DNA from 2 places in the Pseudoalteromonas sp. SCSIO 43101 genome. Region 1 is predicted to be linked to the other one. Evidence: predicted binding sites of a transcription regulator. Region 1 holds the regulator's gene; the other holds the start of a gene.

Region 1 (5,081 bases):
ACTTTATACGAAAATGATCAGCTGATTTTTGAAGGGGATGTAGTTGCTAAAAACTTAACCCATAACGGTATGATCGAAGATATAAAAGCAGAAAACATTAATGTCGACATTAATAAAATGACCATGTTTTCAAAGCAACCTGTAACACTAACAGGACCGAATTTAAAGATTACCGGTAAAGGCTTAAAAGCCGATTTAAAAACCGAAATTGTTGAGTTAACTAACCATACACGAACCATATACTATGACCAATAAACTGAAGAAATTACTCCTGATCCCAAGCTTATTGATTGCGTTTTCCGGCACCGCTGCCGAGCAAACTGGCGCACAAATTAGCATTAGCTCAGATCGCCAAGTTGGTAAACTAAAAGATGGCGTTGGCATATTTGAAGGTAACGTAGAGATCGTGCATGGTAATCGTCGTATTACAGCAGAACGTCTTGAAGCACACGGCGGTGATACCGAAGGTACTGTAGAGCTAATTATTGCAACAGGCAAACCAGCTTACTTCGAAGAAAAACAAACGGATGGTTCCGTAATGAGCGCCAGTGCTGAAGAAGTTCGTTATGATGTTGCGAAACGCTTCTTAACCTTAAACGGTGAAGCTGAAGTTACCCAAGCTGGTCAAAAAGTAACAGCGAAAAGCATTACCTATGATATGGCTCAGCAGCTTATCAGTGCTGAAAAAGACGAAAACTCATCAGATCGTGTACACACTATTTTAGTACCTGTTGAAAATAAAAAAGACAATAAAGGCCAACCATGAGCACATTAAAAGCAGAGCTTTTAGCTAAGAGCTACAAAGGCCGCCAAGTGGTTAAAAATGTCGGTCTGGAAGTTGAAGCAGGCAGTATTGTTGGCTTGCTTGGCCCAAATGGTGCTGGTAAAACCACGACTTTTTACATGATTGTAGGCCTAGTTCCGAGCGACAAAGGTAAAATTAGCATCGATGATAACGATATTACCCTTTTGCCAATGCACAGCCGTGCGAGGTTGGGTATTGGTTATCTACCGCAAGAATCTTCGATTTTTCGAAAGTTAACAGTTTACCAAAACTTGATGGCTATTTTAGAGACTCGTAAAGATCTAAATAAAACCACGCGGGAAGAAACTCTAAATAGCTTATTAGATGAATTTAGCATCCAACACATCCGTGATAGTCAAGGTATGGCGCTATCTGGTGGTGAACGTCGCCGCGTTGAAATTGCTCGCGCATTAGCCGCTAATCCTAAATTTATCCTTTTAGATGAGCCTTTTGCTGGTGTTGATCCAATTTCAGTGTTAGATATAAAGAAAATTATTGAGCACCTAAAAAATCGTGGTATTGGTGTACTAATTACTGACCATAATGTTCGAGAAACCCTTGATGTTTGTGAAAAAGCCTACATTGTTTCTCATGGGGAGCTAATTGCATCAGGCACACCTGAGCACGTATTAGCTGACCAAACTGTACGCGATGTTTATCTAGGCGAGCAATTTAGGCTGTAACCATTACGCCACCGACTAGAGCATCTGCTAGACTTATAACAATGACAATAAATCGATAATAACTTAACTGTCTTTGCACAGTTATCGATAACTTAAAAAAAGGATTGTTAGGGATACATGAGGCAATCATTACAGCTGCGCATGGGCCAGCAACTTACAATGACTCCACAACTGCAACAAGCTATTCGTTTGTTGCAGCTCAGTACATTGGATCTCCAACAAGAAATTCAAGAGGCGCTAGATAGTAACCCTTTACTTGAAGTGGAAGAAGCGGATTACAACGAAGAAAGCATCGGCAAAAATGAGCAAAAAGCTGAATCTGACGATGTGCAAGTCAGCGCTTCTGCAGACGAAGCACCTAGCGAATATGAACAAGAAAGCAGTGATGCTCTAAATAAAGACACTGTAAGTGACGATTTAGCCATGGATGTTACATGGGATGAGTACATGAGTGCCGCTCCATCAACATCATCAGGGCCAATGCCAGAAGATGAATCTATTTATCAAGGTGCATCGACCGAAACCCTTCACGAATACCTTATGTGGCAATTACAGCTAACTCCCTTTAGTCCGACTGATGAAGCGATTGCTGTGGCAATTGTTGAGGCTATCGATGACTCTGGTATTTTAACGGTAAGCTGTGAAGATATCGTCGAGAGCTTTAATCAAAATAGTGATGAAGAAGAAATCGAACTTGATGAAGTCGAAGCGGTCCTAAAGAGAATTCAATTGTTTGATCCTGTCGGTATTGGGGCGCGTAGTTTACAGGAATGCCTGTGTATTCAACTTCGCCAATTCGATGCAAACACGCCATATTTAGCTGAAACTAAAATGGTTTTATCTGAGCATATCGAATTATTAGCGAGTCGCGACTATCGAACTTTGATGAAAAAGACTAAGCTTAAAGAAAATGAGCTTAAAGAAGTAATGACGCTAATTCACAGCTTAAACCCTAAGCCTGCGGATAGCATAGTACGCGAAGAGTCTGAGTACGTCATACCTGATGTATCAGTGAAAAAAGTAAAAGGTCGCTGGGTGGTTGAGTTAAACCCAGATAGTATGCCAAAGATTAGAGTGAACAGCCAATATGCGGCTATGTCTCGCTCTGTTAAATCAAGTAGCGACAGCCAATTTATTCGCTCTCACTTACAAGAAGCAAAGTGGTTTATTAAGAGCTTAGAAAGCCGTAACGATACACTATTAAAAGTGACCAACTGTATCGTTCAACAACAACAAGCTTTCTTTGAGCATGGCCCAGAAGCAATGAAGCCGATGGTGCTAAATGATGTTGCTGAAATGGTCGAAATGCATGAATCGACGATTTCACGAGTAACAACGCAAAAATATATGCATACCCCTAGGGGTATTTTTGAGTTGAAATATTTCTTCTCAAGCCATGTCAGCACTGAAAATGGTGGTGAGTGTTCTTCAACAGCAATACGCGCTTTAATCAAGAAGTTAGTCGCTGCAGAAAACTCGGCTAAACCATTGAGTGATAGCAAAATTGCAGATATATTGGCTGAGCAAGGAATTAAAGTAGCTAGACGTACAATTGCAAAATATCGTGAGTCTCTAGCAATACCTCCGTCTAATCAGCGTAAGAGTTTGATTTAGACGTTTTACATAGAAGGAAAAATGCTTATGCAACTAAATTTAACTGGTCGTCATGTAGAAATCACTGATTCATTAAGAGACTATGTAAACACCAAGTTTGCGAAACTAGAAAGGCATTTTGACCATATTAATAATGTTCATGTCATTCTAGATGTAGAAAAATTAAGCCAAAAAGCAGAAGCAACTTTACATGTAAACGGAGGCGAATTGTTCGCTTCTACAGAACATCAAGATATGTACGCAGCCATTGACTCGTTGATCGATAAGCTTGATCGCCAAGTCATTAAACACAAAGAGAAATTAGCTCGACATTAAATTATGAAACTAAGTTCACTTACTAATCAGGACTGCAGCAAAGCTGCGGTCCTTTTTAATAGCAAAAAAAGAATTCTTGAATATATCAGCGAACTGGCTCACCAGCAGCTTCCTCATTTATCTCAACAAGATATCCTAAATGCTTTACTCAACCGAGAGAAGCTAGGTAGCACTGGTATTGGCCGAGGTATTGCTATTCCACATGGCCGAATGAGTGGCGCCGATGAACCTCAGGCGTTTGTCATAGTGAGTGAATCCCCAATCAATTTTGATGCAATTGATAATCGCCCTGTTGACATTTTTGTAGCACTCATCGTACCAGATGGTGACTCTCAGCTTCATCTAAAGACCTTATCAACAATTGCTGATAGACTTAAAGATAAAGAGTTTTGTAAACAGCTGCGTAGTGCTACTACCGATCAGCAACTGTTTCAGGTTATATCAGCAGAGGCATAAATGGAATTAATCATTATCAGCGGTCGCTCAGGCTCAGGTAAATCGGTCGCTTTACGAGTACTTGAAGACTTAGGTTATTATTGCGTTGATAATATTCCAGTCAATTTACTGCCTTCGCTCGTGCGTAGCGTATCAGATAACTACGATAAAATAGCGGTCAGTATTGATGTGCGTAACCTTCCAAAAGAGCAGCAAGAATTTAATGATATTCTTGAGTACCTTCCAGGTTTCGCAAATCCAACACTTTTTTACTTAGACAGTGATGACCAAACCCTGATAAAACGCTTTTCAGAGACTCGTCGTTTACACCCATTATCCATTGATTCTTTGCCACTTGATCTGGCCATTAAACAAGAAAAAGTCTTACTCGATGTGTTGATCACTCGTGCTGATTTTATGATTGATACCACAGATCTCAGTGTTCATCAGTTAGCTGAATCAATTCGCGAAAAGATTTTGGGTAAAAAGGATAAAAAACTGATTATCACTTTTATGTCTTTCGGCTTTAAACACGGTATTCCAAAAGAAGCTGATTACGTATTTGATGCACGTTTTTTACCTAACCCACACTGGGAACCTGATTTGAAGCCGCTAACGGGTCTAGATCAACCAGTAAAAGATTACTTAGCTAGCCACAGCATAGTGCAAAAGTTCACATGGCAAATTCAAACATTTGTACAAACATGGCTACCACATTTAGAGCGTAACAACCGAAGTTACCTTACCATTGCCATTGGTTGTACTGGTGGCCAACATCGCTCTGTTTACTTAGCGCAAACAATTGGTGAGAGTTTTGCTAAAAGCCATGACAATGTAAAAATTCGCCACCGTGAACAAGACATTTAATTAGGCACTATTATAATGCGCGCTGAAGATACCTTTTTAATTCAAAACAAACTCGGCTTACATGCTCGCGCAGCCACTGTTTTAGCCCAATTAGCACTACAATTTGATGCTAAAATTACGCTTTATCAAGACGATAAAGAAGCTGAAGGTGACAGCGTATTGGCATTAATGCTACTTGAAAGCAGTCAAGGTAAAGAAGTTAGAGTCGTTTGTGAAGGCCCTGATGCTGATGCAGCATTAACTGCAATCGGTGAATTAATCGCACAGCGCTTTCACGAGCAAGAATAGCATTTGCTAAGCCTTCAAGATTTACGGTAAACTTAATTAGGATATTTTAAATTCCCTTTAAATATCCTACTTTT
Region 2 (5,081 bases), 1.5 Mb from region 1:
AAGGCACTAAAGTCTGTAAGCGCACCAACCCCCATGAAGATCAAAAGTGGGAACACCCCAGAATCAATCCCGATGTGGTACACATAATAAAGTAACCCACCCGGCTCAGATAACCCGGCCACAGGGATATTCGTTAAAATAGCCCCAAAGCCAATAGGTAATAACAACAGTGGCTCAAAGTTACGTGCAATTGCTAAATAAAGTAACAAGCAACCAACCGCAATCATGATCAATGCCGCAAAGGTAAAATTAGCAATACCCGTGGCATGCCAGAGGTTTAAAACACCATCCATCCTCTGCCTCTCCTATGCTAGCGCGATTAGCGCATCGCCAGTGGCAACAGAGTCACCCTCAGCTACTAATACTTCTGCAATTGTACCTGAGTGTACGGCGCGAACTTCTGTTTCCATTTTCATCGCTTCCATGATAATAACCACATCACCTTCATTTACTGTTTGGCCTGGTTTCACTTTCACTTTGAAAATATTACCAGCCAAAGGCGCATTGAGTGTTTCGCCTGCTGACGCTGAAGCAGACTGAGGAATTAATTCACTGTCTTTTAAAGTTACTTCTTTAAGCTCACCACCTTGTGCTACGACGACATCGTAAACTTTACCATCAACTTTAACGCTGTATTGCTCCGCTTTTACAGGGCTTGAAGAAGCAGGTTTGCTTTCAGACTTGGCAACTTCACCTGTTGGAATTGCTTCAAATGCATCTGGGTTGTTGCGGTTTTTAATAAATTTAAGGCCTATTTGTGGGAATAATGCATATGTAAGTACATCATCAATCACGTCATCAGCAAGTTCTAAACCTTGCTCTTTGGCTTCACTTAATAACTCAGCTTCAAGTTTCTCAAGTTCAGGCTCTAATTTATCTGCAGGACGACAAGTAATTGCCTCTGCGCCTTCTAGCACTCGTTCTTGCAGCTCTTTATTCATAGGTGCAGGAGTGGCACCATATTCACCTTTGAGCACGCCCGCAGTTTCTTTAGTAATGGTTTTGTAACGCTCGCCAGTTAATACGTTAAGTACCGCTTGGGTACCTACAATTTGCGAGGTTGGCGTAACCAAAGGAATAAAACCTAAGTCTTCACGAACACGTGGGATCTCAAGTAATACTTGATCAAGCTTATCAGCCGCGCCTTGTTCTTTAAGCTGGTTTTCCATGTTAGTTAACATGCCGCCAGGTACCTGTGCTAATAAGATGCGACCATCAACGCCTTTTAAGCTACCTTCAAAAGCAGCGTATTTCTTACGTACATCACGGAAGTAAGCTGCAATTTCTTCTAATTGGTTTAAATCAAGGCCAGTATCTCGCTCTGTGCCTTCGACAATTGAAACTATTGTCTCCGTCGCGCTATGACCATAAGTCATACTCATTGACGAAATCGCCGTATCAAGCATATCAATACCTGCATCGATTGCTTTTTGATAAGTTGCAGTGCTTAAGCCAGTAGTAGCATGGCATTGCATCGCAATAGGAATAGACACGGTTTCTTTTAGGCCTTTGATCAACTGCTCACAATCATATGGCTTTAATAAACCTGCCATATCTTTAATACAAATCGAATGACAGCCAAGCTCTTCAAGCTGTTTTGCGAGTTTCAGCCACATATCAAGTGTATGTACAGGACTTACTGTGTATGAAATTGTACCTTGAGCGTGAGCTCCCACTTTAACAGCTGCTTTAATAGCAGTTTCAAGGTTTCGTACATCGTTCATCGCATCGAAAATACGAAATACATCAACCCCATTTTTGTGTGCTCGCTCGACAAACTTTTCGACCACATCATCAGCATAATGACGGTAGCCTAAAAGGTTTTGTCCACGAAGTAACATTTGCTGCTTAGTGTTTGGCATTGCAGCCTTTAGTTCGCGAATACGTTGCCAAGGATCTTCACCTAAATAACGGATACACGAGTCAAACGTTGCACCCCCCCATGATTCAATTGACCAATAACCCGCATTGTCGAGTTTTTCGGCTATGGGTAGCATGTCGTCTAAGCGCATACGCGTTGCCAAAAGAGACTGGTGTGCGTCACGCAATACTAATTCGGTTAATTTTAATTTAGCCATGTTCGAGCTGCCCCGTTATTTTTGTTTATTTCGAAATTGAGCGATTGCAGCGCTTATTGCTGCAATATGTGCCTGAGGCACACCCTGTTGAGGTTGAATTTTTGCTGTTCGCGTAGGTTCTGCACTTGCTGGATCATCAAATCGACCCACTAGTTTTGACATTAAAGTGACTGCTGTAATCAGAATAGTCAGAAAAACAAACACGCCTACCATGCCTGTTACCATCAAACTGGCCGCAGTGGTGAGTAATCCACCTATATCCATACGACTCCCCTCGCTTACTTAAAATAAAAAGTTATTTTTGTTAAATAATTATGCACCAATAATAACAAACCAAAATCATTTGTATAGCACCATTGTAAATTGGTAAAACCAATTAATTTTAAAATAACATGCCACACATATAATTAACACCCTACATTTCCATCATTCAAAGCCTCGATATAGATGATATAAATAGTCGATATAGCCATAAGTTATATGTTCAGCTATTAACTAAAAACCAGCAAGCGTCTAAAAACCACACACAACAAGGTGTTAGACTTTACCAACCAATAAAAAGTTAAATTGGTCTTACCAATACCGTGGCAATCTGATGTTTTCCTCATGCAACTCAATATGAAAAAATATCACTATGAATAACTTACATGCTTACTCGTAAATGTTACCAAGTGATGAACATCTACCAGCATCACAAATAAAGGTAAACCATTGAAATAAAACAAGTAAAACATCTGGCACAGAACTCGCTTCAGTTACATCGAACTTTAGAAAATTTAAATAGCCAAGGAGACCATTATGTTACGCTGGACCATTACTTTTTTAGTTATCGCGTTAATCGCAGCAGTGTTAGGTTTTGGTGGTATCGCAGGAGCCGCTGCAGGCATCGCTAAAATTATCTTTTTTATATTTTTAGTACTACTAGTTATTTCACTGGTATCTGGAGCTCTTAGAGGTAACGCCCCTAAGTAGTTATAAGCAAATAACCACTTAATTTATTTTATTTACAAGGAATTTCGTTATGAAAAATTCAACTTTGAAAGCCGCTACTATCGCTCTATTTTCAGGTCTATTCATCATGGGTTGTGAAGATAACTCGGCAGAAGATGCAGGTGAGCGTATTGATGAAGCAATTACTGATACACAAAATGCTGTTGAAGACGCATGTGAAGAAGTAAAAGAAGGTGTTAACGCAGAAGAAACTAACTGCTAATCACAACACTTTATGAAGAAAGCGGCCAAGTGTCGCTTTTTTTGTGTATACAAGTTAGCAACTCTAGGCTGCCTGCTGCTTGTGTCAAGGAGCTTGCTAACTTTACTTTTTCCCCCAGAAACTCGCTAATTTGTTGGGTTTCGTTCCGTTTTTCCCTACGCCATATAGGTCGTCATTTATGGCGACACGTGTTTTATCACACATACGTGACGGGCTAAAGCCAGACTTACAGCCGCATAAATTGAGAGAATCGCGCGAAATAAATTTCACGCCTACGCGAGGTAAACCCGCAGCTACCTTAAGCTCGCAACTTTACTCTTTCACCTAGAAACTCGCTAACTTGTTGGGTTTCACTTACAACCCGTTGTGAGGGGCTCGTTTGTCGTTACACTCGCTATATGCCACTTCCCATCAACAAAGCTCACTTTTGCTACATCACTCACAGCAAAATCACCAGGTACATTCAAGCGTGTTAAGTTACTTGCTAACTGTTGTTTACAGTATGGACCTGTATCACCATGCATCACTAACACAGGCTTATTGGTGTGCTTTGCGAAGTCACTGATGGCATCACGGTATACTTTAAAAGCATCACAGTTTGAGCGCTGTGATTCACTACAAACTGGTTTACTGGTCGGGTGGTAAATATCAGCCTGAAAGCCAAACACATACGCCTTAGCATCTTGCTGAATGAGTGCTTGTTTTAACCAAATTAAATTGTACTTATCACGTTTGTCGGCTGCATCAAGTGCTGCGCTTTTGTCACTTTTTAAAATTTGCGAGCGACCATTAAAAGTACCTGGTATATGTAAGGTGCGAAACTCAATGCCATCGAATTGCCAACGAGCATTCTCTAGCATTTCAGCTTGTGTTACATAACCCTGTAACTGTTTTGCTTTTTGTCTATAAGCATCGTCGAACATTAAGCCTTTAACAAAACTTAGCCGTTCGAGCTCATCGAATTGAGGAGTTAATGTGACGCGGTCGCAATCTGTCCACTCATTATCACCTGGGGTGTAAATAAAAGGCTGCGTAGTCAGCGATGTTAATAACGCCTTATTAGTTTGCAAAAGCTTATTCGTGCAAGCAAGCGCTCCTGATTTCATGTCGCCAAGGTGCATTAAAAAGCCATGGGGTGTTGTAGCGATTGCCTTAGTAATTTTTCCGTCATTTGCGAGATTAATTTCATCAATCGGGGTGTATGGCATATCGCCCATAACTAAAAAAGTATTTGAAGTCATTGCAAGCGCTAATGACATTGAACTAACAAACATACAACTTACCCCTAAAAATACAGATACCTTAAGCTCTCATAATGACAACTAAATGAAAACCAACTGCGGCAGTTTTTTTCTATCAATGTTAAACTGCTGCCAGTCGAATAAGTGAGTCTGAGAATGACATTAAGTACAAATTACACACTAGATAAACCGTATTATTACGAATGCTTTGATGAGTCTTTACCTTATTCATCACAAGCCAAGCCTAAATACCTGCTGTTGGCATTGTTAATAACCTTAGGCTTATTAGCTTTTTATCAATTAGAGAACCATTATCTGGGCAGCTTTATGATTATGCTTGCTGTCGTTGAGTGTTTATCGTTTTATTACAAGCGCCCATGGTGGGTCGCAAGACAAATGATGAGCCGAGCATCAGGTAGCGAAGTGACCATCACCTTTGATGATGAAGGAGTGAAGGCCGAAAACCCACATAAAAGCTACCAATTAAGCTGGCAACAAATTAGTGAGATTATTGAAACTGAGCGAGGTTATATTTTAAAGGCGCAGCGC

What was found. The regulator sigma-54, encoded in region 1, starts transcription at its own class of promoters, with help from an activator protein. The targets are predictions, from matches to a motif close to GTTGGCACGNNNNTNGNNT.
Region 2: the regulator sigma-54 is predicted to act here: its motif matches at 2,812-2,830, upstream of J8Z25_RS12505 (DUF1328 domain-containing protein).

The regions. Positions count from the first base shown of each region.
Region 1 covers NZ_CP072673.1:429,451-434,531, reverse strand. Annotated here, with positions in the region: gene lptC (LPS export ABC transporter periplasmic protein LptC) at 1-255, shown strand, start outside; gene lptA (lipopolysaccharide transport periplasmic protein LptA) at 245-766, shown strand; gene lptB (LPS export ABC transporter ATP-binding protein) at 763-1,488, shown strand; gene J8Z25_RS02095 (RNA polymerase factor sigma-54) at 1,606-3,102, shown strand; gene hpf (ribosome hibernation promoting factor) at 3,130-3,417, shown strand; gene ptsN (PTS IIA-like nitrogen regulatory protein PtsN) at 3,421-3,873, shown strand; gene rapZ (RNase adapter RapZ) at 3,874-4,719, shown strand; gene J8Z25_RS02075 (HPr family phosphocarrier protein) at 4,735-5,007, shown strand.
Region 2 covers NZ_CP072673.1:2,689,056-2,694,136, forward strand. Annotated here, with positions in the region: gene J8Z25_RS12490 (sodium ion-translocating decarboxylase subunit beta) at 1-293, opposite strand, end outside; gene oadA (sodium-extruding oxaloacetate decarboxylase subunit alpha) at 306-2,078, opposite strand; gene J8Z25_RS12500 (OadG family protein) at 2,094-2,342, opposite strand; gene J8Z25_RS12505 (DUF1328 domain-containing protein) at 2,877-3,050, shown strand; gene J8Z25_RS12510 (hypothetical protein) at 3,100-3,291, shown strand; gene J8Z25_RS12515 (hypothetical protein) at 3,642-4,565, opposite strand; gene J8Z25_RS12520 (YcxB family protein) at 4,689-5,081, shown strand, end outside.